Regions from separate parts of the Paenibacillus sp. NPDC055715 genome, predicted to be linked through region 4. Evidence: riboswitches for the same ligand, from Rfam matches in the RefSeq annotation. Region 4 holds a riboswitch; each other region holds the start of a gene.
What was found. A riboswitch is a leader RNA that binds a small molecule or an ion and turns the genes downstream of it on or off. The one in region 4 is predicted to bind cyclic di-AMP.
Positions count from the first base shown of each region.

Region 1 (7,394 bases), on a different contig from region 4:
GTGTCAAAATATTCGACACTTGTATGGGAATCGGGATCATATACGGTAACTTCCACCGACTCGGTAAGAATGTCAGCATAGCTGTAGGAGACACGTTTGAACGTTTGTTGCTCCTGATCCAGCTTGACGATAAAAACAGAAGGGTACGTTTCTTCCAAGACACCAGTTCGTTCGACGGTCTTACGGCGTCCGCCGTTAGCCCGCAGCAAAATTTTTTGCCCTACATGTGCGTCGAGACTGCGTTTGATTTCCAACAGCGTATTTTTAGCCATTGCCTAACGACCACCTCTTTCCTTGTCCATTATAACGAATTTTAGAGGCGATGTCAAATCAAACCAAATATTATATCAACACGAAAAATAAGTTGTCAATTTAATTTTTTGAAAACAGGAATAATGTGTGTAAAATTCAAAAAAGCCCCTGTAACCAGAGGCCTTTTATCCAGACAAATCCTATTCAATAGGTTCAAACCCTAGATTGCAGAAGGCGTTACTTTAAGAGTTGACAAATTTTCTAGCTTTGGCAAACCGATACGATAGCTTCCCCGGGTTTCGATACCGCCCACTCCACGGCTGCCACTAATCGTCTGATGAAACAAGTCGCCCATGTTGACTGTATCACGGATCGACGTAAAAGCAGCCTTGGCAGCCACATATACCGGGTCAAGCGCGTGAATCAGGATACGCCCTGGTGAACTGGCAAAGTTCGCTCCTGCACGCAGCAGCGCTTCAAAATGGGACTGACATGCTCCCGCCACAATCGTCAGTGAATCCAAATGACGTTCATATTGTCTCGCTACCTGGATCGCCGCCACAAAATTCTGCGAATTTTTATAGCTTTTCAGGCTATATAAATCATAAGGCTGCGGCTGCTTCAATACACCGTCATGTCCAGTAATGACTACGATATCCGGGCGAATACGGGGAAGCAGCCGATACAACGTGTCAGCCATAGCCGATTCATGCACATGATGTCCCTCTGCGGGAACGCGGAGCTGCTCATATAAGCTGAGACATTTTTTCAAATATCCGGGGTCCCCATCCAAGTGAAGTACCTTGCCGGGCATTTCAAAATACGTCGACTCCACCGGATCACTCCACTCCCCGATCAAAGCCGCCTGACTGCGGGCTGCTTGCTTCTGTCGTGCCTGCTGCAACAGACTGAGAGACTCACCCGCCTTAATATGGGCCTGCCGTGTCTTCCCGCTAATCTGGTCTGCAGGCACCTTGACCAGATCGTTCACGGGGGAATCGGCAAGCAACCGAAATTCCGTCCCCTTAATGATCGCTTTATCCCGCTGGATGCCCTCAACGCGAAACGTGACGTCTCCGCCGTACGATTTCCGAACGACCAAGTCTCCTAAAATCATCACACTGTATCACCCCTCCCATATCGTATGGGTGAATGCACAGTTTGGTTCCTTATCCTTCTCAGGAGCTTATGCATCCCAGCCACAACCGTGCAGAGCGTAACCAGAGGCCCCCTGACTACTGCTAAGCGGTAGCTCGTGCGTCAGCTCAGGAAATCCCGGCTTCCAGCAACACAGCGCTCAGACGCGCAAATTCCTCGATACTCAGCGTCTCTCCCCGACGGGAAGGGTCTATGCCTGCCTGAAGCAACAGCGGCTCTAGCGTGTCCCTGTTCTCTTTGGTAAAGAAGCGGCTTTTCAGGTTATTCGAAATGGTCTTGCGGCGTTGAGCAAAGGAAGCATGAACGACTTCGAAGAAATGCTGCTCGTCCACCACCTCTACCGGAGGCACTTCCCGCACACGCAGACGAATGACCGCCGATTCTACATTCGGCTGGGGAATAAACACCGTATTCGGCACGATGCAGACCAATTCAGGTTCGCTGTAATATTGCACTGCAATACTCAAACTGCCGTAATCCTTCGTCCCAGGAGACGCAGCCATACGCTCAGCCACTTCCTTTTGGATCATGACGACGATATTCTCCAGAGGGAGCTTGTCCTCCAGCAGCCTCATCAGAATCGGTGTAGTGACGTAGTACGGCAGATTAGCGACGACGCTCACTTTACTGACCCCGGCAAAATCGGAAGCGAATACCTCTCGCAAATCCAGCTTCAGCACATCCCCATGGCGTACCTTCACATGCTCATAAGGGGCCAGCACTTCTTCGAGAATAGGCAGAAGCCGCTGGTCAATCTCGACAGCAGTAACTACCTTGGCCGATTGCGCCAGCTTCTCGGTCAAAGCGCCAATCCCCGGACCGATCTCAAGTGCGCCCTTCGTATCGTCCAATCCCGCAGCATTCACGATCTTGTTCAGAATATTTTGATCAATCAGAAAATTTTGTCCCAAACTCTTTTTGAACGAAAACCCGTGCCGCTGAATAATTTCCTTCGTGCGCCTTGGTGTTGCTATATCTTGAATCCCTGTCATACGGATATCACAATCCTTCACTTTCAATTTGTGCCAGCGCACCGGCAAATTCCTCACGGCTAATCTGGAACACAGCGAGCCGTTTATGTAGCTGCTTACCGTTACAGTAACCAATACCCAGCACATTACCCAAAGCCATACGTCGTGCAGCAGCATTCGGGTGGGTGATAAGTCCGGCGTCAATCAGATCCGCCCAATCGATTAGAGGATCGGCCCCTTCCACCGTCGTATGCACCCGTGCGAGAGCATGTCTGATCGCTTCAGGCGAGGCATTCTCCACGCCAATATCCCCTTTGCGCGTCGCTTCCTCCTCTGGTATAAAGGCCTGCTTGCAGCCGGGCACCTTGGAGGCGATAATTTTGCGGATGCGCTCCCCTGCATGATCGGGATCGGTCAAAATAATGACACCCCGCCGCTCCTGCGCTAGTGCAATTTTGCGCAGCGTCATTTTATTAATGGCAGAGCCGCCCGTTTCTATTGTATCCGCTTCGACAGCACGGCGAATAGCCACCGTATCATCCCGACCCTCTACCACGATCACTTCCTTGATCATTTGCGTTTCCCTCCACTGCTACACAGTAAGCTATATTCATCTTTCCCTGCTTTTGAAAACAAAATAAGAAGAGGGTATCCTCTTCTTAGCATGGCATAACTATGATGTTAATACTATCGCATTGCCCTAAACATATACAACACGTTTTTAGTTGATTTCAGGCTTCACGGGTCCAATCACATATACAGTTTTACCGTGCTTCCGACCAAACTGATTGGCCTGACCCAAACTCTCATAATACACATCGATTTTGTAGCCTTTAATTGCGCCACCGGTATCCTCCGCACGGCGGAAGCCCACCCCTTCGATATACACCCACCAGCCGATTGGAATCACACTCGGATCGACAGCGATGGTGCGTCCTTCCGTGACACGCGAACCGGATGCGGTACGTGTACCGATACCTGATTCCTGTGAGGAGTACGCCGTCATGGAGACGTTTTGTAATACTTTGCTGTATTTAAAATTCACACCTGCTTTACGGACAGCATTGCCCGAACTAACTCGTGTTGCCTTAACGGCATCTTTGGGACCAACGGAAGCAGCAAGAACAACCGGTTTTTTCTTCGTTCCTACCGCAATTACCTTATCCACACGATTCCGCGCGACTTCCTTGTTTACCAGCTGCTTGGATACCAATTTTCCGTCATGGTATACCTTTTGAACATGCTGGACCACAATACCCGTTTTACCGCTTTGGATGACCCGATTATCCCCTTTATAGAGACTCGGATCGGACGTTTTGATGACCTGATAAGGTACCTGTTGCTTCTGTTCGACCTGCTGTTTCTTCACACGGACGATTTTTATGTCCATGTTAGACGAAACAGAGGCATCCAGATCAGGGTAAACTTTATCATTTGACGATAATTTATAGCCCGAGGCGCGAATGGCACCCTCTACTGTATTTTCTGTTGTGTACAGCTTCTTCGTCTCATTGCCTGAGGATACTTTGACCTGATTGGCACGTTTGATGACTACGCGATCCCCATCCTTTACTGCTCCGTTCAGCGGCATCGAAACCGTATCATGCGGCTGAAGTGAAATAGAATGCTCTTTGAGCAAATCTTGGAGCTTGAATTCCCGGGTTTCTACCGCAGATGCCTTACCGTCGATGACAAAAAAGACCTGTTTTTTAGATTGAGTGTACACCAGAATTGAAATCATAATCGTTAGTGCGATTAGAAAAATAGCAACCAAAGCAGCCTGGCGCACATTTTCTTGCTTCCAACGCAATACGTAAGACATGCTGGATGAGCGTGACTCATGGGACTCCTCTTTTTGGAAAATGCCCATTTCCTCCGTCCTCCTTACATAGCCCGCCGTCTGGAGTAAGACATAGTCGAGATTGACGTGACTATAACAGATTTTCTACAAGACAAGCCCGTACTGCGACTGTCCTGCACCATGTACCCGTCTTCGCGGCATGCTGTCCTCCCCTGTTTAATCACAGTATGATGACAGATTTTCTTTTATTCACAACAAAAAAGCCAAAAAAAGAGACTAGAGAGCTCTTTCGTGGCTTCCGGCATGTGCGAATATGCGGAAAAATCATGCACGAGATGGCTTCTCTCTTGTTACGCTTACGGGGTTAGCTGTCGGGTTCGGACGTAGAGAGACGCCCTAGCTTGGGTCAACCGCTCATGGCGGTCGCCTTCACATTCACCCCGAAGACCCAAAAAGAAATCGAAATACGGCCCCTCCACCTGTTCAATCCCATCCGGGAAAAGAATTTCGGTCGAGCCGGCTGGCGGAAGAGACGTTCCCTTCTTGCCCATACGCCGGACGTACTGTTAGCCATATCGGTTCCCCCGTTCCCTGTAAAAGGGACTCAGCGAGACTGGTTCATGAAATGAGCTGTTGATGTTTACACTCAAACAACAATTCACTGAAAAGATGATATCCTGTTTCTATTCATGTTGTAAAGCAGGTTTCAAGTACATTTTTAAAAATATTCGGTTAAAATATTGTAATATTCTTGAGTTTCCTGCAATAAACTCATGATTATCTTCGCCTATCTCTTTATTTTAATCGATTTCTTCACTTTTCCACTAAATATCAAATATTCCCAGTGCATTTTGGGTCGTAATTGACACTAATTCCTCCACCGTAATTCCCTTGATTTGGGCAGCCGCCTCTGCGACCAATCCCACGTGCGCGGACTCATTTCGCTTTCCGCGGAACGGATGCGGCGTCAGGTAGGGAGCGTCCGTTTCAATAAGCAGACGGTCCAGCGGCATCTGTGCGAGAACCTCCTTTGGCTGCTTGGCATTTTTGAATGTTATTGGCCCTCCAAAAGAGAGGTGAAAGCCCATATCCAGCACCATTTTAGCCGTCTCCCAGCTCCCGGAAAAGGAATGCATGACTCCGCCAACCTCACCCGCTTTTTCTTCACGCAAAATTTTAACAATATCTTCATGTGCATCCCGGTTATGGATAACAATGGGCATGCTCAGCTCACGAGCCAGTCCAATCTGGTTGCGAAGCACCCGATGCTGTACATCCTTTGGTGATGTGTCCCAATAATAATCCAGACCAATCTCCCCGATCGCCACGACTTTCTTATGACTGCATAACGATGCAATCCATTCCAGATCGCCCTCCTGCATCGTAATCGCATCCTGTGGATGCCATCCAATCGCCGCATAAATAAAATCATATGTTTCGACCAATTTCATGGTAGACGGAATGGTCTCACGGTTAAATCCGATATTAATCATACGGGTCACTCCCGATTCGAAAGCGCGTGCTATAACTTCTTCGCGGTCTTCGTCAAATTGCGGCGCATCCAAATGAGTATGAGTGTCGAATAAATTCAAAATTTTCGTCTCCTTTATTACTTTATTTGTCATATAATTGTCTATTGTTTGACAAAATAATTCCTTATTTCGTCAGGAAGCTTGTCCTTTACCCCATCCAATTTGTTTTGGGGATAGTACATATGATATTTACCCCGATGAATACCGCTAATGGAGCGCACAATTTCCGATACTTCGGAAATTTCTCTCACTTCTCCTTTGCGTCCCAGCAGTAAAATCTGGTTGTCCGTCGAGCCACCCTGCCGAAACACATCATAAGGAAGATCCGTCGGAAAATCAATTTCCAGATCATATTCCGGGTGCAAACCAACCTGCTCCAGCGCTGTCCGAATGTCGTCAATGGTATCTGTATCCATATTTTCGATCTCTACATATTTATACAGCTTGCGATCCATAAAACGGGCACTCAAATCACTTAGAATCTCGTCCTTTTCCCGTTTCCACTGACTGAACACTGTCTGAATCAAAGACTCGTCGAGCATCAAATATTGTTCCACCGTAAGCTCTCCCCGAAAGAGGTCCGGCAACGGCTCCAGCAGAAAACTAAACTCATATCCATTTCTAAACAGCTCCTTCGCCCGCTTGAAAATTTTACGCAATAAAATTTCCGAGCTGCGCGTCACAGGGTGAAAATAAACTTGCCAATACATCTGGTAACGCGACATCAGATAATCCTCTACCGCATGCATGCCTGACTCCTTCACAACAATCCTTCCATTATGTGGACGTAGCAGCCGTAAAATACGATCCAGATCAATAGTGCCATAATTGACGCCTGTCGAGTGCGCATCCCGAAGCAAATAATCCATGCGGTCTGCATCCAGTGGGCTTGTAACCAGGTTTACGGCAATCGGCTTGTCGTACGTTTTGGCAATCACCGCAGCCACCTTCGTCGGAAGCTCCTCATCGACTTGCCGTAACACAGCGTTAATCTCCGTATTCCCCAATACAATCCGGCATGTCCAATCCTCGTGGTTCATATGAAAGGCCTCTTCTATAGAATGGGAAAACGGGCCATGCCCCACATCGTGCAACAAAGCTGCACACAGCGCGACTAAACTTTCTTCCTTCGGCCAATCGGAAAATTCATCGCGTTCAAATTGGGAAATAATACGCCGTGTAATTTCGTATACACCCAGCGAATGCGAAAAACGACTATGTTCCGCTCCATGAAACGTAAGATAAGATGTACCCAACTGCCGAATTCGGCGCAAGCGTTGGAACTCTGAAGTATTGATCAAACGCCATATCACTGTATCCTGAACATGGATATAGTTATGTACCGGGTCCTTAAAAACTTTTTCTTCACTGAGTGGCTGGTGCAAGATATCAGCTCCTTTAATATTCTGAATAATGGATTAAGATACAAAGAAATCCTAAACAATCCCCTTCATTCGACATTGTTTGTCGTAATATGTCGAATTATAACTTTTCGGCATTTCCAAATCGACAAATGGCTTAAATCATCAATAAAATAAGGCAGTGCACACGCATTATGACCTTTATTCTAAATACTTTTGCATAATTAACCTGTTAGCATATTTTTAAGGTTGACTGTTTTGGGAATCGTTGGTATAGTAAGTATCAGAAAAGAGAAAAATTTGTCGAATCATGACACTT
Region 1 covers NZ_JBSHGA010000011.1:9,628-17,021, reverse strand. Annotated here, with positions in the region: gene veg (biofilm formation stimulator Veg) at 1-272, opposite strand, end outside; gene yabG (sporulation peptidase YabG) at 473-1,369, opposite strand; gene rsmA (16S rRNA (adenine(1518)-N(6)/adenine(1519)-N(6))-dimethyltransferase RsmA) at 1,518-2,402, opposite strand; gene rnmV (ribonuclease M5) at 2,410-2,955, opposite strand; gene ACWGOO_RS17560 (G5 domain-containing protein) at 3,103-4,251, opposite strand; cyclic di-AMP (ydaO/yuaA leader) riboswitch at 4,520-4,802, opposite strand; gene ACWGOO_RS17555 (TatD family hydrolase) at 5,007-5,774, opposite strand; gene ACWGOO_RS17550 (HD domain-containing protein) at 5,816-7,099, opposite strand.
Region 1: linked by a shared signal. The riboswitch ahead of ACWGOO_RS17560 (G5 domain-containing protein) and the one ahead of ACWGOO_RS16325 (TrkH family potassium uptake protein) in region 4 are both predicted to bind cyclic di-AMP.

Region 2 (7,394 bases), on a different contig from region 4:
TGATAACTTGTGTGCCGTTCTGATATTTGCGTAGTACGGAAATTTCGACACGTCGGTTTTTGGAGCGTCCTTGATCATACTGATTGCTTGCTAGTGGACGATACTCACCATAACCGATGGATACAAATTTGGTTGGATCAAGCTGCGGATTGAGCAGCAAAATGCGCAAGAAATTCAGAGATCGTTTGGCACTCAAATCAAAGTTGGACGGATACTGACTATTGGAAATCGGGACATTATCTGTATGGCCGGATATGATGACATCATATCCGGGAAATTGCTGTAGCATGCTGGAGATGGACTTAGCCAGCTTTCGTGCTTCCGGTTTTACCTCAGCCTGACCCGATGAAAACAAGGCGTTATCACTAATGGTGATCATGAGCTGGGATTGGTTCAGCTTTGTATTGAGTAACGTAGACAGGCCATTACTTTCAATATACTGATCCATTTGCTTTTTGAGCTTCTTCAAATCTTCTTCTTCCCGCTGGGCAAGTTGCTTTTGCAGCTCCGCCGTAGAGGTTGCTTTCGATTTTACCGGTTCTGATACCTGTTCCTTGTTCTTACCCATATCATTGGCTGAAGTGGTCGGATTAGCTGAAGAGTGCTCCAGAATCCCTGAGCCCCCGTTAAAGGTTGAACTCATGGATTGCGCCATTTCCTCGAATTTTCTGGCGTCGAGCGAACTCATCCCGAATAAGACGATGAAAAGAGCTAGCAGAAGGGTCATCAAGTCGGAATATGGCAACAGCCAGCTTTCGTCGGCATGCTCCTCGTGCGGTTCATGTCTTTTTTTACTCACCGGAATCCCCATCCTTCTCGGCCAGGGTAGCCCGTTCGGTCGGAGTCAGGAATATCATCAGCTTCTGGCTGATCGCAATGGTGGATATGCCTGATTGAATCGAGAGCAGGCCTTCGACCATCATCAATTTAAGTTCTACTTCTTTTTTGGATAACCGTTTCAGCTTATTGGACATTGGATGCCACAGGACATAACCTGTAAAAATACCGAGCAACGTTGCAATAAAGGCTGCCGCGATGGCATGAGACAGCTTTTCCATGTTACTAAGGTCGGCTAGAGCGGCGATCAGGCCTACAACTGCGCCGAGTACCCCGAGCGTCGGAGCGTACATACCAGCTTGAGAGAAAACCAGCGCACCCGAGCGGTGTCGATCCTCGGTAGCGTTAATGTCCTCCATCAGAACATCCCGTACGAATTCCTGATCATTACCATCAATAATCATACGCATACCCCCACGCATAAAGGGGTCGTCGATCTCCTCTACCTTGGATTCCAGAGCAAGCAGACCTTCGCGACGGGTAATGGATGCCCATTCGGTAAACGTGCCGATGAGCTCTTTACGTTCCAAAAGCTTTTGTTCCGTGAAAATAATCTTGAACAGTTTTGGAATCCGTTTAATTTCTGCCATCGGGAAGGCCATAAAAATACTTGCTGCCGTTCCGACAAAAATAATCATGTAAGCAGCGGGGTTGTTGACCAAGTTGACCACTGGCGCGCCTTTGAGAATCATCCCGACGACCAATGATATAATCCCGAGTACAAGTCCGATAATGGTTGAAATTTGCATGATACACCTCATCCATGAGAATAGATTTTGAATCCTTTCATGCCGCTGGGAGCCGTCCTTGCCCCAGGCACGTCATTACAAGACGGATTATAGTATTTATCGACAAAACTCTCTTTTTTGTTAAGTACGAATTTCCGGTATAATAAGGTGATTATGTAATGAATGGTGGAATAATTGGAGGAAATGGCATGGGAGTGAAGCACGGACGGGAGTATGAACAAATTTTGAACGATTTGACAGAGGCTTTGGGGAGCATTCCGGATAGCTATGAATTTTTCGAAATGGAAGCAGAAGATTGGGACAGGCTGGATCCGGCAGGGCGTCAGGAAGTCAATGAAGCTCTGGCGGAAGACCTGTTTTATGCGCTGGGTACAGAGCCCGTTATCGCTGTGGGCAGCGGCGTTGTCATCAATGAACCGGAGCAGCACCGTATCTATGTACTCATTGGAGATGAGGAGCTGATGTCGGTACCTTTGATTTGAACAGGCCGTCTTATGGATTTATCAACGGGGAGGAGTCGTATCATGCCTTTTACACAAGAAGAGATTGAAGCACATCTGGAAAAGCTGGAGGGTTGGGAACTGGAGGAAGGACGCTGGATTGTCCGGAAATATAATTTTTTCAGTTTTATGAAAGGGATTGCATTCGTAGATGAAGTTGCTGCTATATCAGAAGCATTTAATCATCATCCATTTATTACAATTGATTACAAGACCGTGACCCTGCGCTTAACCTCCTGGGATGACGGTGGCATTATGGCCGTGGATATTAAGGAAGCCCAACAATATAATGAAGCTTTTGAGAAAATGCGTAGCAGTCATTGAGCCGATCATGGTCTGCCGTATGATAAAAGCGCCTTCGATATACAACAATGCAGTTGTATGCTGAAGGCGCTTTATCATAGAACACGAGGCTGGTGGTCGGGATGATATACCATACAATGAAATGACTTCTTGCCATCGGGAGTCTGACGTTCATAGGTATCCGTAAGCTCAAATTCGGCTGCCTTGTAAGCCCGGATGGCGCGCCTATTCCAGGTCAGCACCTCCAGATCAATTTCATTCTCCGGGTTGCGTCGTTTGGCTTCCTCGGCAATGGCACGGACAAAATCGGCGCCTCTGCCATGTCCACACAATTCGGGGTGCATTCCCAGACCTAGCCGGGTCACGCCAATCATCGGGAAATATTGAGCAAATCCGGTTAGTGTGTTCTCGTCATCCAGTACGGCAACATATTGCTCTTGGCGAAGCGTGGGGCTTCCAAATTCGACTTCAAGCGCCTTCATTTGTTCCCAAGGTAGCCAGCTGTATATGTTGTAGGGTGGATCATAGCGCCATTCACAGATTGCAGCCGCCTGATGCTCGTCCATCGGGACGATCCGGTAGTTAGATACTGAGGCCGGCATGTCTTCCCATCTCCTTTTATAGGTACCTAAACTATTAACAACAGATTGTAGACAAGTTATTGGGGATTGGCAAGCGTGTTTATTTCATACCCAATTCGGGCATACATTCAAATAAGAAGGACTTACTGCTCATATGCTCCCCCAGCCGTGACGGTAAAACCGACGATGTTCGCAAAAATTGAAACCTTCTGAGGTGTCAGTTCGTCAGTAACGATAACGTTTCTGATGTTGTGGACATAAAAAAACCGCAATTCGATTCCAGCCAGAATCAAATTGCGGCTCAGGGTTAGCTTGCTGTTCGTTAGTTATTCTACGTTATCGTCATCAGGAGTTTCAGAAGCTACGGCGTGGTAAGCGTCTGTGCTCATAATTCTTCTTGCACCGATATAACGGTTAGCATAATAATTTTCATTCAGTGAGCTAACTACTACACCACGTGAAGATGAGGAGTGGGCAAATTTCCCTTCACCTATGAAGATACCTACATGGGAAATGCCTCTCCCTGTGGTGTTAAAGAACACCAAGTCTCCAGGTCTCATTTCATCGTGGGATACGGAAGATCCCATTTTAAATTGTGATCCGGATTGATGGGGCAGATTAATCCCCAATTTTTGATATACATACATTGTGAAGCCGGAGCAATCAAACCCGTCGAGTGTAGTGCCTCCGCTTCTGTAGTTCGTTCCTTTGGCATCTTGGATGACCTGGTCCATCTTGGAGTCTGCAAATGCACTGCCGCCACCGAATGTAAAAGATGTAAAGGCAATGGCAAGTCCCATGGCTGCGATCGTTAGCTTCTTCTTCAAAAAAAATATACCCCTTCCAATGCCTGCGAGGTTAGCTTAAGGATTCGGTAGAAGGTTCCCCTATGACCACTCTGTTGCGAGATCAATTCACCCAAACTGGTTCCCCCGCTTCCCAGGTGCCAGGAATTAGGCTTAACTTAAGATGTGCACCTTGGAGAGCAGTATTCACGATAACGATGTTTTTAAGGCAAAGATTACAATAAAGATTACAAAGTTGTTACTATCAGTTCACTGCAATTATTGTAACAAAGCCGGCTGGATTTGGCAAATGTTTCATTGCAAAAAGTTACAACAAAATCTGCTCCCTTTATCGCGGGAACAGATTTTGTTAAGAGTATTCAGTTATATGCCGTTTGCCTGGATATGAATGGAGATGGATAGTTGCCTGTCGACAGCCAGAGATTGTTCGGGAGGAACGGAGTGAAGGTTCAACCTCTGCCGGAGATATCGGTATGCCATAGTCGGTACTGTGAACTGATGTGCCATAGCCTGACCAAACTGGTAACAAAATGATACGTTTGCTGGAGAATGAGTGCCAGCATGCCCGTCCAAATCATCGCCACCGTGCCGAACAGACCAAGGACGAGCAGCATGCCTGCGCCGAGCAGAAGCGAAATACCGATGGCCGGGAGGATTTGGCGAAAGAAGGCGAGCAGCGACGACAGTATGGCGTGACCACCTACGGTGCCTAGCTGCATGTACAGGATGCACTGACAGATGAACCAGCCATAAGCGATCCAACCGATGGCATAAGGCAGTACATGTAGGAGATAGGCGGGAGATTGCAGCGCCCCTGCTACGATAGGGTAGAGCTTTGGCACCACCCAGAAAGCAGGGAGCAGCAGGAGTCCAAGCTCGATGACGTAATAGATCATTGATGACAAGCCATGACGTTTCATCCCACGGAAGAAGGACAGACTTTGCGGCTCGGTCGCATGGGTATGCAGACTTTGGTATATTCCCGCCCGGATGAAGGGGGTAATCAGTGTACGCAGCACCGTTGTCCCCAGTAGTATCCACAGGTACATATGGACCTCTCGGTTGTCCGTCAGGGCAATCTGGCTCTCCATCCAAAACAAGGTCTGTCCCAGTTCATTTTGACCCTGATCGGGGTAGCGCAGCAGTAGGGGAGTAACGGCGGATTGTACCAGCCGATAGAGGAAAACGCCCCATAGCAGTCGATACAGAAACAGAATGATGACAATATAAAATTGTATGCGCACAAGCGCCCAGCCTTCTTTTATTACAGTACGCATCTATAGGCACCTCACCATGACAGACTTCCAAGCAGTGTCTCCAGCAGCTTGGTTACACTTATGCTCCAACGGGTCTGGTTTTTTTCGTTCAGTTCGGCCTTCAGGCTGTTGTTGATATGCTTGTTCTCCAGCGCAATCGTGTACAGCGGATCAACAACCACATGGGAGACCGCAGATGCACTTTTGAGTCGATAGGTGATGCTTTTGCCAGTGCCGTCCCATGCCTTGAATATCGTTGTGCCGTCCTTGAAGGTGAATTGAACAGGGACCTTGGGATAATCCGCCCCTTTTTTGCTGAGTGTAATGGTTGCTTCGTATCCGTTGGCCAGCTTGCGGTTCGTAATGCGGTCCACTGAAAAATCCGCCATCTGGCCGTCGTATACATATTGTTCAAAATAATGGCTCCACGAACGTCCGGTGACTCTTTCGACGATACGCTGAAAATCCTGTGAGAATGGATGCTTGAATCGGTAGGTCTGGACGTAGGTACGCATAATGCGGTCCATTTTTTTCGCGCCGACCTGGCGTTCAATGCCACGTAGTACCAGCTTGCCCCGAGAATAAGCATTTTGTGCATATTTAGCAGCCGAGCCGTACTTCCAGGACTCACGGTTTAACGGCTGAGGGGATGATACCTGTCCAGACTGTAACGGCAAGTTAGGGATGAGCCCATATTCCTGCTCCATGAGTCGTTCCTCTGCATAAGAGGTAAAGCCTTCATCCAGCCATGGTTCCTCGAATTCGTTGTTGGCCACCATTCCATAAAAATATTGATGCCCAATCTCATGAACCACCGTCCGTTCCAGACTATAGCCGGGATTCAGATTATCCGCCGCTGCGGCCGTAATGAGTGTGGGATACTCCATGCCGCCCGCGCCGCTGCCTGCTTTGGGTGGTACAACGATGGACAGGGTTGAATATGGATAAGGCCCGTACCACTTGCTGTAATAGGAAAGGGCGGCCTTGGCTGCGCTCATATAGCGCCCCTTGAGCTCCTTGTGCGATGGGTCGAGATACAGCTTGATTTTGACACCCGGCACCTCGGCAGAAGAAAATGGCTCTTCTACGGCTACAAAATTCGGTGAAGCGGCCCATGCAAAGTCGTGCACGTCATCGGCATAGAATTGATATATTTTTTGTCCATTTTGCCGGACTGCTCCACGGGTGGGAAATCCGGTTGCGGCCACGATGTGTGTTTCGGGCACTCGAATCCGCACACTGTAAATTCCGAAATCTGCGTAAAACTCGGAGTTTCCATGATACTGATGCAGATTCCAGCCTTCCTCGGCGCGTCCGCGCTGTCCGGCGGTTTCGTAGACGCTGAGTTTGGGAAACCACTGACCTGCCATGACGAAATCATCTGTTGCGCCCATACGTGCGAAGATGGCGGGTAGCTTTACCTCAAACTTCATATATAATGTAATGCTTTCACCGCCTCGGACCGGCTTGGGGAGACGTACCTTCATGAGCGAGCGGTCGTTCACGTTACCGTCATCCGGCTGCACGTATTGAGTCCGGTGCATGAGGGATAAACCGTCTTCCGTTTTAAGTTCAGTTAGTGTCATGGAGCCAAAGCCGTTCTTGGGCATGGTGTCGCCGCGCAGCTTGCCCCCGGATTCCTTCATGAAGGTGGTTTCCATGGAAGAGAAGGCATTGGGGTACAGATGCAGGTACAGATCGTTCACGGTTTTGGTGCCCGGATGCTTCCATGTAAGCGTCTCGGTGCCCCTCAAAACCTGTCCTTCTTCCAGGGACACGTCAATGTGGTATTCCACCACACGCTTACTAAGAATTTCTGAAGCGGGCTGTGGAGGACTTTTGGGCACGTCAGGCGGGATGTTTGCCCCCAAGGGCTTGCCTATGTTTGGCGCAAGCGTAGACTCTGACTGGGGCTGCCAGGCAAACCATAACGTCCCTGCGAGGAGACCGAGGGCTAGTGTAGACAATAAAACGATTTTGGTGCGTGCTGTGGTCATACAATGGATACCTCCCGTTGACAAGCATCTACAGCATGTATATGTTTGCTTTCGGGAGATTATTAGTTAAAATATTTATAGTGTAGAATGAGTGTGAAGACGGAAAATGGAGGCTTAGTGACGCATGAGTGAAAATCAGCCGGACGGCAAAAAACAGATTGCACTGAACATTGTCAGTGGCAAGAGTAAACATAAGGGCTTCGGCGCAGGCTCAATCGACTTGAACAGTATGTCCCCGGTCATTATTGATCGCGGTGAGGCAAAAATTGATATCGGTGCTATGCATGCCAAAAGTAAGGTAGAACGCGGGATTAAGTTTTCTACCAATAAAGAGGATGTACCGAACGGACGCCAGGTATGGCTGG
Region 2 covers NZ_JBSHGA010000017.1:42,762-50,155, reverse strand. Annotated here, with positions in the region: gene ACWGOO_RS20150 (flagellar motor protein MotB) at 1-799, opposite strand, end outside; gene motA (flagellar motor stator protein MotA) at 792-1,586, opposite strand; gene ACWGOO_RS20140 (hypothetical protein) at 1,775-2,068, shown strand; gene ACWGOO_RS20135 (4a-hydroxytetrahydrobiopterin dehydratase) at 2,111-2,410, shown strand; gene ACWGOO_RS20130 (GNAT family N-acetyltransferase) at 2,485-2,991, opposite strand; gene ACWGOO_RS20125 (C40 family peptidase) at 3,297-3,797, opposite strand; cyclic di-AMP (ydaO/yuaA leader) riboswitch at 3,803-3,940, opposite strand; gene ACWGOO_RS20120 (hypothetical protein) at 4,226-5,053, opposite strand; gene ACWGOO_RS20115 (M1 family metallopeptidase) at 5,065-7,029, opposite strand; gene ACWGOO_RS20110 (YwhD family protein) at 7,154-7,394, shown strand, end outside.
Region 2: linked by a shared signal. The riboswitch ahead of ACWGOO_RS20125 (C40 family peptidase) and the one ahead of ACWGOO_RS16325 (TrkH family potassium uptake protein) in region 4 are both predicted to bind cyclic di-AMP.

Region 3 (7,394 bases), on a different contig from region 4:
GTCATTGAGAGATAAGCAACACTTTAAAATCAAGAAAAAGGTATCTCACCAGCCAAAATGGCTGCGAGATACCTTTTTTGATCACTCTATTCCAACCTCTAGACTTACCGCTTGGCAGGCTGTGCCTGTGTTTGGGCTTCAAGCGCAAGGTTCAGCTTGAGCACGTTCACACGCGGCTCTCCGAATACTCCGGCGCTGCGGTCTTCGGTCTGCTCCTGCACCAGTGCTTTCAGTTTATCCTGCGCAATACCCGTCAAGCCGCTAATACGCGGGATTTGAACCTGTGCCGCCTGCGGCGAGATATGCGGGTCCAGACCGGAGCCGGAGTTCGTAATCAGGTCCACCGGAACCTGACTGATCGGTACATCCAGATTATTTTTCTGCCAATCCGCTATCGAATCCTTGACCCTCTGTATTAAAGCCGGATTGGACGGTGCGTAGTTACTGGAGCCTGAACCAGCCCCGTTATAATCAATGCTCGATACCCGCCCCTGAAAAAACGCCGGATTCGCAAAAGACTGCCCGATCAGCTCGGAGCCGACTACCTGACCCTCCGCATTACGAAGCATGCTGCCGTTCGCCTGCTGCGGAAACAATACCTGTGCCACGCCCGTACTAACCAGCGGGTAAGCGAGACCGCATAGGAGGATCATCAGCGCCGAGGTACGTAAGACCACTCCTATAATGGTGCCTCCCCGCATCTCTTCTCTCTCCGGCTGTCCATTCGGCACAGCATCCGTCTCTGGACGCTTGTTATTCCCCTTCCCGGCAGACCCGCCTTTTTCGTGCGCAGCAAATCTGCGTCCGGACATCATCCGATAAAAGCCACTCATGTTGCTCACCCTTTCCGCTTCCATTCAGTATCCGAAATGTATACCTTCACAGGCTACGTTAAATCCACAAATGCACCAGCAAATCAATGGCTTTAATGCCGACAAACGGCACCACCATACCGCCCAAACCGTAAATCAGCAAATTCCGTCCCAGCAGGCGATCCGAGCTCATAGGCTTATACTTCACGCCCTTCATGGCCAGCGGGATCAGAAGTGGAATAATAACAGCATTAAAGATCAGCGCCGACAAAATAGCAGACAGCGGAGAGCCAAGCCCCATCACGTTCAATGCGCTCATTTGCGGAATCGCCAGCATGAACATCGCCGGAATAATGGCAAAATATTTGGCAACATCGTTCGCGATACTGAACGTTGTCAAAGCACCTCGTGTCATAAGCAACTGCTTGCCGATAGCGACTACCTCAATAATTTTGGACGGATCGGAATCCAGGTCCACCATATTGGCGGCTTCCTTGGCTGCAACTGTACCGCTGTTCATGGCCAGCCCGACGTCAGCCTGCGCCAGCGCAGGGGCATCATTTGTGCCATCTCCGGTCATGGCAACCAGCTTGCCCAGATCCTGCTCACGGCGAATGACTGCGATTTTATCCTCCGGCTTGCTTTCAGCCACAAAATCATCCACACCCGCTTCCCGCGCAATCGTCGCAGCCGTCAGCGGATTATCCCCGGTACACATGATCGTACGGATACCCATTTCCCGGAGCTGATCGAACCGCTCCTTCATGCCCGGCTTCACCGTGTCCTTCAAATAAATAATGCCATATATCCGATCATCCAGCGCGACAGCCAGCGGCGTACCTCCTTCAGAGGCCACCTGATTCGCTTTTTCCTCCAGATCGGCTGGAACGCTGCCGTTTTGCGATAGTACCCACTGCCGGACAGAGTCCACCGCGCCTTTACGTACCTTTCGTCCATCGGCCAGATCCAGACCGCTCATCCGGGTTTCCGCCTTGAACTCGATAAAGGTTCCGCCTGCTGCCAAGGATTCATCCAGCATGTGCTCCTGCTTACGCATCAACTCCAGAACTGAGCGCCCCTCAGGCGTCTCATCCTTCATCGAGCTCATCGCAGCCCACTTTACTAACTCTGTCTCCTCTACGCCCCCTACAGGCACGAATTGGCTCGCCATTCGGTTACCGAAGGTGATTGTACCCGTTTTGTCCAGAATCATCGTATTGATGTCCCCGGATGCTTCTACCGCCTTGCCTGACATCGCCAGCACGTTAAACTGGGTGACCCGGTCCATACCGGCAATCCCGATGGCTGACAACAGTCCTCCAATCGTGGTCGGAATCAGGCAGACCAGCAATGAGATAAGCACGGGAACAGGCAAGTCAATGTTAAAATGACGGGCAATCGGTGCCAGTGTCACCACCACGATCAGAAAAATAATCGTCAAGCTGATCAACAGGGTATTCAGTGCAATTTCGTTCGGCGTCTTTTGCCGCTGTGCGCCTTCCACGAGCGAAATCATTTTATCGATGAACGTCTCACCCGGCTCTGTCGTAATCCGCACCTTAATTCGGTCACTGACCACGCGCGTCCCGCCGGTTACCGAGCAAAAATCACCGCCCGATTCCTTGATCACCGGAGCCGATTCCCCCGTAATCGCTGATTCATCCACTGAGGCAAGACCTTCAATCACCTCACCATCACTCGGAATCATCTCGCCCTGGGACACCATCACAATGTCACCTTTGCGCAGCTCGGTCGAGCTGACCACCTGAATCTCATCCCCGACAAGTTTGCTTGCTTGTGTATCCTGCTTGGATTTTTTCAAAGAGGCCGCTTGCGCCTTACCCCGCCCTTCCGCGAGCGCTTCGGCAAAGTTAGCAAAGAGCAACGTGAACAGCAGGATGATAAAAACCGCCAGATTAAAGCCCATTTCGTTGCCAGTTCCAAAATAACCGGGGAACAGCAGCATAAGCAGCACGACCAGTGTGCCGATCTCCACGACGAACATGACAGGATTTTTCATCATGATCATCGGATTTAATTTCATAAAGCTATCCTTGATCGCATGCTTCAAGATGCTTTTATCCAGCATGCGTTTGCGTTGTTCCTTCATGATCGAGCACCCCGTTCATCCATTCTCATTTTCTTCTTCCTGTTCATCTTCTTCACATGGTCAGAAATTCAGCCACAGGCCCCAATACGATGACGGGCAAAAAGGTCAACGCGCCAATCAACAGCACAACCCCGATTAAAATCGCCCCAAATAGCTTGTTGTCTGTGCGAAGTGTGCCCGTCGTCACTGGAGTCGGTGCTTTAGTATTCAATGAAGCCGCTACAGCTAACAATGCAACTATAGATACATATCGTCCGAAGAACATAACAACCCCTGTTGTCGTGTTCCAGAATACGTTGTTATCCGCAAGACCTTCAAATCCCGAACCGTTATTAGCCGCAGATGACGCATATTCATATATCACCTGAGTCAACCCATGATATCCGGGGTTTGTGACCGCATCGTATCCCCAATGACTCATAAAGGCGAGAGCAGTCGGCACTAGAATGAGAAACGGATGTACCAAAATGGCAATCGCGATCAGCTTCATTTCCTTGCCTTCAATTTTCCTGCCCATAAATTCCGGGGTCCTGCCGACCATCAATCCACATATAAACACACCCAGAATCGCGTACATCAGCATATTCATCAGCCCGACACCCTTACCGCCGAAAATGACGTTCAGCATCATTTCTCCCAAAGCAGCCATACCGCCCAGCGGGGTCAGTGTATCGTGCATATTATTGACTGAACCTGTCGTAGCCGCCGTCGTTACCGCCGTGAACAGCACCGATTGTCCAATGCCGAAGCGAACCTCTTTCCCTTCCATGCTTCCCTGAGAAGCATCCACACCCAGTGCATGAATCAACGGATTGCCCGTTTTCTCCGACACATACGTAATGGATAGGAATACAAGGAACAATACCATCATCGAGCTAAAAATAATCCAGCCCTGCTTGCGATTACGAGCGAACAGCCCAAAGGTATACGGCAGAGAAGCTGGCATCACCCACATCGCCAAAATTTCCAGCACATTCGTCCAGGGACTTGGATTTTCAAAAGGATGCGCCGAATTGGCTCCCGCAAAACCGCCCCCGTTCGTACCCAAATGCTTAATCGATTCCAGCGAAGCAACGGGTCCCAAAGCAATCTGCTGCTGTGTTCCGCTCAACGTCGTAATATCCGCCGTAGGCTGAAGCGTCTGTGGTACTTTCAGTCCGACCAGCACCAGCGTAAGCACAAAGGCCAACGGCAGAAAAATCCGTATAATCGCTTTGATAAAATCCTGAAAAAAGTTGCCCATTCCTTCACCGCGCCGCGTCAATCCTCTCATAAAAGCCGCAGCAACCGAAAATCCGGAAGCAGCCGAAGTGAACATCATCATCGTAACGAACGCCATCTGCGTCAGATGCGTAAGCCCGCTTTCTCCGCTGTAATGCTGGAGATTCGTGTTGGTCATAAAGCTGATCACTGTATTAAATGCCAGTGACGCTTCCATATTGCCATTTCCAGCCGGATTACCGGGAAGCAGTCCCTGCAAGCGCAGCAGCACATAGCTGATCGCCACAAGCACGACATTCGTAGCAATGAAGCTCATAACGTACGTGGTCCAACGCATGCTCTCCAACTTCTTCAAACCTATAACCTTATAAATCAGCTTCTCCGTTCCGCCAAACACCCGATCCGTCCGATTCGGTTCATTTGAGAATACATGATAAATATAGGTGCCCACTGGTTTCACCAAGAGCAGCAATATCACAATCACAATTCCAATTTGCAGCAACTCCATCATCTATTCCCTCCTCCAAAATGCTCCTGCGTTTGGAACAACAGACGGGTTCATAGCACCAAGCGAGTGCACACGTTTGCGAAAGCCCGCTACCTCTGATGCCTCATCCTTGATCTGCTGTCCCCCGCCCGCTTTATCCTGTTTAGCTGATTAGAACTTTTCAGGATTCAGGAGTGCGTAGATTAAATACACAAACACAATAGCCGTAAGCGTAAGCACAACCATCATCCTTTTCGCCCTCCTTTGGAGGTCTGCGCATCACACCAGCGTACAAACATCAGTATCACTCCATAACTCACAGCCATCACGAGCAGCATGTATATATCCATCATGTTCATAACCCTCCCGTATCGGTCCTCAGATCGTCATTCTTACATCCTCGTACAATCACCATACAATGAATGCGAAAATTTTTATTTATATTACCTATACGACTATCCGTTCAGCAGGAAACCCACCTCTCCATTCAAAGTGTAGATCACATGGTCCGCTCCCAAACCTCGATAAATCCCTTGAGGATTATAGCCGTGCGTAATGACATAGATCGAATCTGATGTCAGCGGCCGGCATATTTGCAGAAAACGGCAAGTCAGATTCAAGCTGTTCTCGAACAAATACACGCAACCAATTTCTTTTTTGGGAAAATTCCATTTCCCTGCTTGCATCGTATTGATCCGAACAATATGCTCCACACCCATTTTTTTGAGCTGTCGTTCCTCCTGAGCGCTATTCGTAAGAACCGCAAACGCCAGTTTTTTGAACATAAGCAATTTCACAAAATTTCTGCCCGATTCATTCGGTGCAGTGACAATGATTAGCCGACCTTCCATCAGTAGCTCCTCTCCCGGTATAAAAAGACAACAAAAAGAAGCCAAAGGAAAAAGGCTTTCCTCCGGCTTCTTACATACCCATGATAAAATAAACCATGGCTGCACACGGCGGTTTGTTGCCTCTCCCTGTACGCTTACGAGGTTAGCTGTCGGATTCGGACGTGAGAGTCGCCCTATTTCTGGCACTTGGCCGGAAAATTCACCCCATGAGACACACGGACCTCTAAAAGCCGCATAGATCTCGTTTGGTTCCCCCGCTTTTGCAACTGCAAAATTCAGCGCTATAGACAATTCGTTGCTGCTTCATTCACTTCATTTGAAATTACGTCTGAATCATACACCCGCGCAAGGAATACTGTAAAGCTCACCTGCGGGGTTATAAATCCGCCTTTGGAGCATAAGAGATTAATTATAGCGCTTACAACATAAATATCCTTCTCCCAGCTCCTTCAAGCTCGGTTTTTCATCTCTTTTCAAAAATATCAGGCATGTCAATATTGGCGTATGGAGAGCATTTTTTGTCCTTTTTTTGTAAAAGAGAAAGAAAAACTGCTGTATGCACCTGATAAGCGCCGATTGAGCCTGTTTTTACGATGAGAAACAACGCAATTCGCCCCATTTGCAGTGCAATTTTCCGTTTTGGACAAAATACGATTTTACAGTTGCAGACGTCGCATTACATCTATTATAGACTTGCAAACCTTCGTTAAATTTCTTACAATTTAATTGTAGAAAACCAAATCAGGAGGGAAACCATGACCGTTTATGAATATGATGCACAAACTCTGCAAGGGAAAGAGATTCCGTTGTCCATATATGATGGTAAAGTTCTGCTCATCGTGAATACAGCCAGCAAATGCGGGCTAACCCCCCAATACAAGGCGCTACAAGAACTATATGACCAATACCATGAGCAGGGTCTTGAAATCCTGGGGTTTCCCAGCAATCAGTTTGCCAAGCAAGAGCCGGGTTCCAGCGAGGACATTTCGGAGTTTTGCCAAATCAACTATGGAGTTACATTTCCGATGTTTGCCAAAATAGATGTCAATGGCGATCAGGCGCACCCTTTATTCCGCTACCTCACCCAAACAGCTCCAGGCATATTCGGCTCCAAAGCGATCAAATGGAATTTTACTAAATTTTTGATTACACGCGAAGGGAACGTATTTAAGCGCTATGCCCCACAGACAACTCCGGATAAACTGGCGGGGGATATTGAGAAGCTCTTGCAGCAAAGCTGATAGGCCACTTCATCACCGTTCACAAGCAGCCAATCCAGGCGGCTGCTCCTGTGGCTAGGAAAAAGGGATATTTTAGTGCAGCTTATATAACAAAAAAAAGCATCCAATCACGTTAAAAACGTGTCAGAATGCTTTTTTAACTGTGTCTTGCATGTAATGCGGTCGAGAGGACTCGAACCTCCACGAGCGTACGCCCACTACCCCCTCAAGATAGCGTGTCTGCCATTCCACCACGACCGCAAATTCTAATGTTTCGAGGCAACAGGTTTATTATACTCCCTTGTATTCTATTTGTAAACATAAATACAATAAATATTTTAAATGAGCCGTTTAACCTGTCTGCAAGACCTGGAACACTATGTACGTACCGATCTGCATCCTCAGCTCACATCCCTCGATGGCATGGCTATCAAAAACCTTTATATCGTTGTTCAGCCACCCTATATGAGCAGCAACCGCCAGCGCGGGTGAAATTAACTGATTTCTTCGTCCTGCCCCATTACACGCCTCCAGCATCCCCCTGATGCCTGTTTTCACCCTTCCAGCACCAACGCCAAAAGCACTCCCACCACTTTCTTCAGTGACAGAGTGCTTTTTTATCCAGAATACAACTGCAATTTCGTACAATTAACAGGCTCCCGATGGATTATTCAGACCATCCATCACTTTAAT
Region 3 covers NZ_JBSHGA010000001.1:819,221-826,614, forward strand. Annotated here, with positions in the region: gene ACWGOO_RS04085 (Nramp family divalent metal transporter) at 1-8, shown strand, start outside; gene kdpC (potassium-transporting ATPase subunit KdpC) at 105-833, opposite strand; gene kdpB (potassium-transporting ATPase subunit KdpB) at 892-2,922, opposite strand; gene kdpA (potassium-transporting ATPase subunit KdpA) at 2,975-4,651, opposite strand; gene kdpF (K(+)-transporting ATPase subunit F) at 4,802-4,879, opposite strand; gene ACWGOO_RS04110 (hypothetical protein) at 5,086-5,481, opposite strand; cyclic di-AMP (ydaO/yuaA leader) riboswitch at 5,597-5,772, opposite strand; gene ACWGOO_RS04115 (hypothetical protein) at 5,945-6,100, opposite strand; gene ACWGOO_RS04120 (glutathione peroxidase) at 6,237-6,722, shown strand; tRNA gene ACWGOO_RS04125 (tRNA-Leu) at 6,880-6,962, opposite strand; gene ACWGOO_RS04130 (hypothetical protein) at 7,053-7,349, opposite strand.
Region 3: linked by a shared signal. The riboswitch ahead of ACWGOO_RS04110 (hypothetical protein) and the one ahead of ACWGOO_RS16325 (TrkH family potassium uptake protein) in region 4 are both predicted to bind cyclic di-AMP.

Region 4 (7,394 bases):
GAGTCCATGGGTACGGGATCATGTGATGGGTTCGATTTTAAATTACCGAATGAACCGCAAACCTACCTTTTATACTTCGAATTACTCATTGCAGGGGCTGGAGAAGCATCTGAGCTTTACGAGCAAGGACGGTGAGGAATTGTACAAGGGGCAGCGTTTGATGGATCGGATTCGCCCTTTTGTAGACGTCATTACTGTCAAAGGGAAAAATCAGCGAGGATCATTGTAAATTAACTTGCCATTTTGATATCTTACAATTAAAAAACTATTGTGATATAATTAAAAGGTGTCAAAAAAGAAATTACAGGTTATAATAATCTTGACTTTTCTATAAAGGAGGAACATACAATGGCAATTGTTAACGTGTCCGACCAATCCTTCAACGCAGAAGTCGAAGGTACAGGAACCGTTTTGGTTGATTTTTGGGCGCCATGGTGCGGTCCTTGCAAAATGATCGCTCCTATTCTGGAGGATCTGTCCACAGAAGTTGGCGATAGCGTCAAAATCGCGAAAGTGAACGTGGATGAAAATCCAGAGTCTGCTTCCCGTTTCGGCGTTATGAGTATTCCTACCCTGATCGTCTTCAAAGACGGACAGCCCGTTGATAAAGTGGTGGGTCTGAACTCCAAAGAAGCGCTGAAAAGCATGCTTACCAAACACCAGTAATCATTGCATGTGACCCATGCTCCTATGGGGGCCTTGGGGAGCGGCTATGAACGGTCAATGCCTCCGGTTATAAATACCGGGGGCGTTTTTGTGTATTATTATTCCTGCACATTATATAGTAGTCGAGCAGTCATTTAAGAATGGAAGGAGGAACTGGGCGAATGGAATCTTATGCGGAGGACTTGCGGAATCAGGAAAAGGCGCTGGAGAACATACGGCACAAATTAGCGTTGCTGCCGGATGCATCGGGCTGTTACTTGATGAAGAACAGCGAGGGCACCATCATTTATGTCGGCAAGGCCAAAGTGCTGAAAAACCGTGTCCGTTCCTATTTTACAGGGAGCCATAACGGCAAGACGCAGCGACTGGTTTCCGACATCCGTGATTTTGAATATATCGTAACGGGCAGTAATATGGAGGCGCTCATTCTGGAGTGCAACCTGATTAAAAAGCATCAGCCGCGCTATAACGTGCTGTTGAAGGATGACAAAACCTTTCCGTATTTGAAAATTACGAACGAGGAGCACCCCAAGCTAGAGGTGACCCGGCGCGTTCTGAAAGATAAAGCAAAATATTTTGGCCCTTATCCCAATTCCTACGCGGCACATCAGACGAAGAAGCTGCTGGATCGTATGTACCCGTTACGCAAGTGCGGTGTGATGCCGAAGGAAGTGTGCCTTTATTATCATATGCATCAATGCCTGGGGCCTTGTGTGAAAGAGGTTGAGAAGGAAGCGTATGACCAGATTGGACAGGAGATCGGTTCCTTTTTGAGCGGTGGGCATGAGGAAATTAAAAAAGATCTTCAACGCAAAATGCAGGAGGCCGCAGAGGAACTGTACTTTGAGCGTGCCAAGGAGCTGCGCGACCAGATTATCAGCATTGACGTGATGATGGAAAAGCAGAAAATCACGACAGCCGACGCGAAGGACCGCGATGTATTCGGATTTTCGGTGGATAAGGGCTGGATGTGTGTGCAGATCCTATATGTTCGTAAAGGCAAAATGATCGAGCGGCATATGTCTACGTTTCCTTTTTACGGCGAGGCTTACAGCGATTTTATGTCCTATGTAACACAATATTATAGTGATAACCCGGCGGTGCCGCAGGAAATATTGCTACCGGATACACCGAAGCTGATGAAGCAGGCGGAACAGGGTGATGTCGGTCAATCCGCTGTGGCGGAAGTTGTTCCTCACCGTGCAACAACCGAGGGAATCGGACAGACCAGTAACGATGCTGCGCAAGAAGCAGGGGCAGTATCGGATGTGCAAAATGTAGAGCATTCGTCCGAGCGTCTCACTGATGTACTGCTGGTGGCAGAGGAGCGTGCTTCTTATGGAGAAGCAATGGACCGAGACCACACAGAAACCCAACTGTCGGGCGGGCTGGAGGAACCAGCTACGGCGGCTCTAGCTCTGGCTGAATGGCTGGATGTAAAGGTACTGGTGCCTCAGCGTGGACTGAAAAAGCAAATGACAGGTATGGCTACGGAAAATGCACGGGTCGCTTTGGATGAGAAGTTTAAGCTGATTGAACGGGATGAGGAACGGACTTCCAAGGCAGCAAGTAATCTGGGACGTGCAATTGGACTGGATAGCCTGCATCGGGTGGAGGCGTTTGATAACTCCAACATACAGGGCTCCGATCCAGTCTCAGCGATGATTGTGTTCATTGATGGCAAGCCTGCCAAGAAAGAATACCGTAAATATAAAATCCGTTCGGTGCAAGGGCCGGATGATTATGAAACGATGCGTGAGGTCATTCGGCGTCGATATGAACGTGTGCTTAAGGAAAACCTGGAGCGTCCGAACTTGATCGTCGTGGATGGTGGACGTGGACAGATTAAGGCTGCTGTGGATGTGCTGGAGAATGAGTTAGGTTTGTTCATTCCTGTGTGTGGTCTGGTGAAGGATGCCAAGCACAGAACCTCTCAACTACTGGTGGGGGATTCTCCCGAGGCCGTGACACTGGCCCGTAACAGTGAAGAATTTTACCTGCTGCAACGGATTCAAGATGAGGTCCACCGATTCGCCATTACATTCCATCGTGAGCAACGGGGCAAATCCATGGTAACCTCTCGTTTGGACTCGATTCCGGGAATTGGCGAGAAGCGGCGTAAGCTGCTGCTTAAGCATTTTGGCTCACTTAAAAAAATAAGAGAGGCCAGCGTCGAAGACTTCCGGCCTCTCTCTATCGGTGATAAGCTTGCGCGTCAGATTATAGCTGCCCTTCGGGAGGAGGAGTCGTAGAATACGGCTCTTCTTTTTTTATGGGCTCAAACATGACTCGATTGGGCTTCTTTGGACTAAACCAGTAAATGATGTAGCCCACGATGGCCGGTAGTACGATCCAGAACAAACCTGCGGTCAGGTTTACCGTATTTCCCAAACTCATCACGCTAAGACCCATCAAAATACTGTCAAAAATAACGTGGCTGAACATGGCGGCAATAAAGCCATAACGCAGGAACACAAAACTGAACAGCAATCCAAGGAAGGTCAGTTCGATTGGTCTGGAAAATACTGGGTATACAGGATACAGAGTATGCCCCAGTGCCCAAATCAGTGTGGTGATCAGACAGGCAACAAAAGTATTCCTCACCATCTTTTTCACCATCGGAATACCAAACAGACGGTATACGGCTTCCTCTCCAATACCTGCCATCCAGGCCATAATCGGCAGTAGCCATGGATAAGCCATGTTGTAAGGAGATTGTGTGGCATCGGTTGTGGAGAACGTATTAAACGTGCGCTCCAGTACAAAGAACAAAATGGATTGCACCCCAAGTAAAATAAATGCCCACAAGTAGCCCACATACATACTGCGAAGTACGTATAGCCCGTAGCCTGGCTCTTTGGCGCGTGGCCATGCATTCAGTCCAATCTTGCGCATCAGCCCGTCACCGCCGACCAAGGAGAAGTAGAGCGATACGGCCATGACGAAAGTAATAACCATTTGCATAACCATGAGAAAAACAAGCATGCCCCGTCTACCTGCTTCGGCTTGCAGTATAGGTAGCATGTTTAATGTCCCAGCTATGCTGGCAATAAAATATACAACAGAAAGAACAATGCCACGTACAAAGGAAGTGTGACGTCGTGTGAGTGAAGCGTATACGATGGCAAGTATGCCTAACGCCAAGCTAAATAAAGCATAGCCTGCATAGGTCATCCAATTAGCCCAGAACGTTTGTTTTTTAACATAATCCGTATAGGATGGTGGGGCAGAAAAGCTTTGTGTAAACGAGCGCACATCCCCGTCTTCAAACGTAAACGCGAGCGTAAGCACCGAGGAGCCGATTTTCTTATCGTCCACGGTATACTTCAACCCACCCTCGCCTTCAGCGGTCGCGAGCTTCAAGTCCGACGGTTTAAAGCCAAAGCGTTTTACCCAGATTCCTGCTGCCTGTTTCTTCGCTTCCAGCGTCATGTCTCCCTCGGCTGCACGTATAAGCCTGCTGCGTTCCTCCTCATCCGTAGAAACATCAGCTTGTGTGTAACTGGTGCTGGAGGTGATTCGTTTAAAGCTAACAACTTTGCCTGTGGACAAATCCACATGAATTTGCAGTTTATTTTTGGAAGAAGGTTCTGGCAAGTCAACCCGGAAGGTCTCGTAAGGATAACTTTTTTTCCATGTACGGTCATACTGTTGAAGCAGCTTTTCCCTGGATAAATAACCATACAGATCCGTTTCAGCCTGATAGGTCACAATAGGCTTTTCAGGCTGCGATTCGGTATACCCCAGCTTGGAGCGGGCAAAGTCCAGCGCGTGTAAGACAGCTTCCTGCTTGCTGATGACCTTGGCGCTCGTCAGTGCCTCCGGATTCGGATTACTCAACGAGGGAATAAGCAATTGAAAGACAAAAAAGCAAATCAGGCCAATCCCGCCCAGCAAGCCTAATCTTTTGAAGTTGGCCGTGAGCACGACCGGTTTCCCGATAGGATTCATGAGTTTCCTCCTTAATCTGTAAATAAGAACATCCATTAAAGATATCATACTGCACAGGTTCTCGCCAACAGACCTACGATATTCATGAAAATGGAGTGAAAGCACTTTAAAGTTTCAATAAAATAAGATAAGCTGCGATTAAAGGAGTCCTATTCTCCAATTACCACTAATTTAAGACGAAACCGGCTTTGTGCTCTGTATATAGAAGGATTATAATCTTGAGGCAATGGATATGAAATACATAGGTAACGATATACATTTGAGCCGAATTTCTTAGGAAAATGGGGGAACTATGTTACTGGGGTGGATGTTACAGCCGGTCTTGGACTGGAAGTGTGAATAGGGCATACTGTGCAGCCCGAATCCGCCAGCTAACCTTTTAGGCTGTGAGCAGGAACCCAGTCAGGCATTCGGTTTTCCGGTGTCTTTTTTTGTGCGATTAAAACGTTGCTGAGTTAAGTCCGCTTCGCGCTCCATTTGATCTTCCGATCGCTGTTGTCACTGAGTTTTATTGGATTAGATAAACCCTGTTAAGGTTAAAATTCAGAGACAAAGGCGAGCGCTACCGCTTCTCCAGATTCAAATGGAACGCTGCGCTGCTTCCTTTGCGGATACTTTTCTGTTTGCTAAAAAAACGGACTAAAGAAACTGAAAAGAGATTGGTGATTTTATGAGCTGGTAGTAGCGGAGGGGGCAGAATTGTTCTGAAGAAGCGCCAGCGTTTGCCTTTACCACCGGATTTTAACCATTAAAAGGGCTTATAAAATCAGAAAAAAATCCGGGGGTAACAGCAATCGGAAGAACAATCTGCACCCGGAGCGTCTCCATGTTCATAATTCACCAAGTAGGAGCAGTGATAAATAGATGAATCCCCATGCAAGATGGCTTCGGCTTTCTCCACCGCAGATATTCGTTGCGGGCTTTGCCATTATCATTCTTATCGGTAGCTTGTTGTTAATGCTGCCGATTTCCAATACAGCGGGGAAGCCGCTTGCATTTATAGATGCTTTGTTTACAGCTGCCTCCGCAACCTGTGTGACAGGTCTTGTCGTTAAGGATACCGGCACCTTCTTTACCACCTTTGGTCAGGTGGTTATCGCTGCGCTGATCCAGATTGGCGGTCTCGGCTTTATGACGATGGCTACTTTGATTGCGCTGGTGTTCAAGCGTCGTATTTCCTTGCGGGAGCGCCTGATTTTGCAGGAAGCGATGAATCAGACTTCTGTTGAGGGAATTGTCGGATTGATTCGTAGGGTGTTGCTGTACTCGCTAATTATTGAGGGCGTGTGCGCCACGATATTCGCGATTCGCTGGTCCTTTGATATGCCTGTAAGCAGGGCGATTTATTTTGGAATCTGGCATGCGATTTCCATGTTTAACAATGCAGGCTTTGATTTATTTGGTCACTTTCGCAGCCTGACAGGTTATGTGTATGATCCGATTGTTAATTTTACAGCTATGTTTCTGATTATTTCGGGTGGCATTGGCTTTGTCGTGATGTCGGACCTGACTGAATATCGCAAGCGCAAGAGACTGTCCTTGCAAACCAAGGTGGTACTCAGTATGACGGCTGCTCTGATTGTAGTCGGCACGCTCGTCATCTTTGTATTCGAGTTTACCAATCCGAAGACATTGGGCCCGCTGGATTGGGGTGGAAAGCTGCTGGGATCTTTATTCCAGTCCGTATCACCGCGCACCGCAGGTGCCAATACGTTAGATATCGCTGGCTTGCGACAGGCCACGCAGTTTTTCATCGTTATATTGATGTTTATTGGTGCCTCTCCTGGCTCTACTGGGGGCGGGATTAAGACGACAACGTTCGCGCTGCTCATTGGAGCCGTGATTTCGATGCTGCGGGGTCGGGAGGATATTGTGCTGTTCAAATATCGGCTTGCGCAGGGGCGAATTTACAAGGCTTTGACCATTACACTGCTGGGGCTGCTGTTTGTGATTGGCGTGACGATGATTTTGTCGGCAACCGAAGATCATCATTTTCTGATGATATTGTTCGAGACGGTGTCTGCATTTGGGACGGTGGGATTGTCCATGGGGCTTACACCTGATTTGACAGTTATAGGCAAGCTGGTCATTACCCTGACGATGTTTGCGGGCAGATTAGGTCCGCTCACGCTCGCTTATGCAATGACTCCGAAAAAGGGTAAGGAATTATATCGTCATCCGGAAGGCAAAATGATTATAGGATAAGGGAGTTTTCGAGTAGATATGAAAACGCAGCAGTTTGTAGTTATTGGTTTGGGACGATTTGGCTCAAGCCTGGCTTTGCAATTGGTAGATATGGGGTGCGAGGTGCTTGGCATCGACCGGAATGAGGATGTTGTGGACAGTATGAGTGAGCTGTTGACGCACACCGTCGTGGCGGACGCTACAGATGAGGATTCACTACGATCACTGGGCATCCGCAATTTCGATTGCGGCATTGTTGCAATTGGTGCTGATATTCAGGTCAGCATCCTAACTGCCATTTTGCTGAAGGAGCTGGGTGTGAGCAAAGTCGTTGCCAAAGCAATTTCTGTGCTGCACGGACGGGCGTTGGAAAAGCTCGGTGTGGACCGGGTCATTTATCCGGAGCGGGATATGGGGATACGGGTCGCGCATCAACTGGTCACGCCTAATTTGCTTGATTATTTGGAGCTGTCCAAGGAATACAGTATTGTGGAACTCAACGTCCCTGCATGTCTGCATGGCAAAACGCTATCTGAGCTGAATGCCCGCACTCGCTTTGGTTGCAGCATCGTGGCGCTTCATACGGCGAACGG
Region 4 covers NZ_JBSHGA010000009.1:98,781-106,174, reverse strand. Annotated here, with positions in the region: gene dnaI (primosomal protein DnaI) at 1-229, shown strand, start outside; gene trxA (thioredoxin) at 349-666, shown strand; gene uvrC (excinuclease ABC subunit UvrC) at 828-2,918, shown strand; gene ACWGOO_RS16330 (CPBP family intramembrane glutamic endopeptidase) at 2,887-4,617, opposite strand; cyclic di-AMP (ydaO/yuaA leader) riboswitch at 4,870-5,018, shown strand; gene ACWGOO_RS16325 (TrkH family potassium uptake protein) at 5,482-6,822, shown strand; gene ACWGOO_RS16320 (potassium channel family protein) at 6,841-7,394, shown strand, end outside.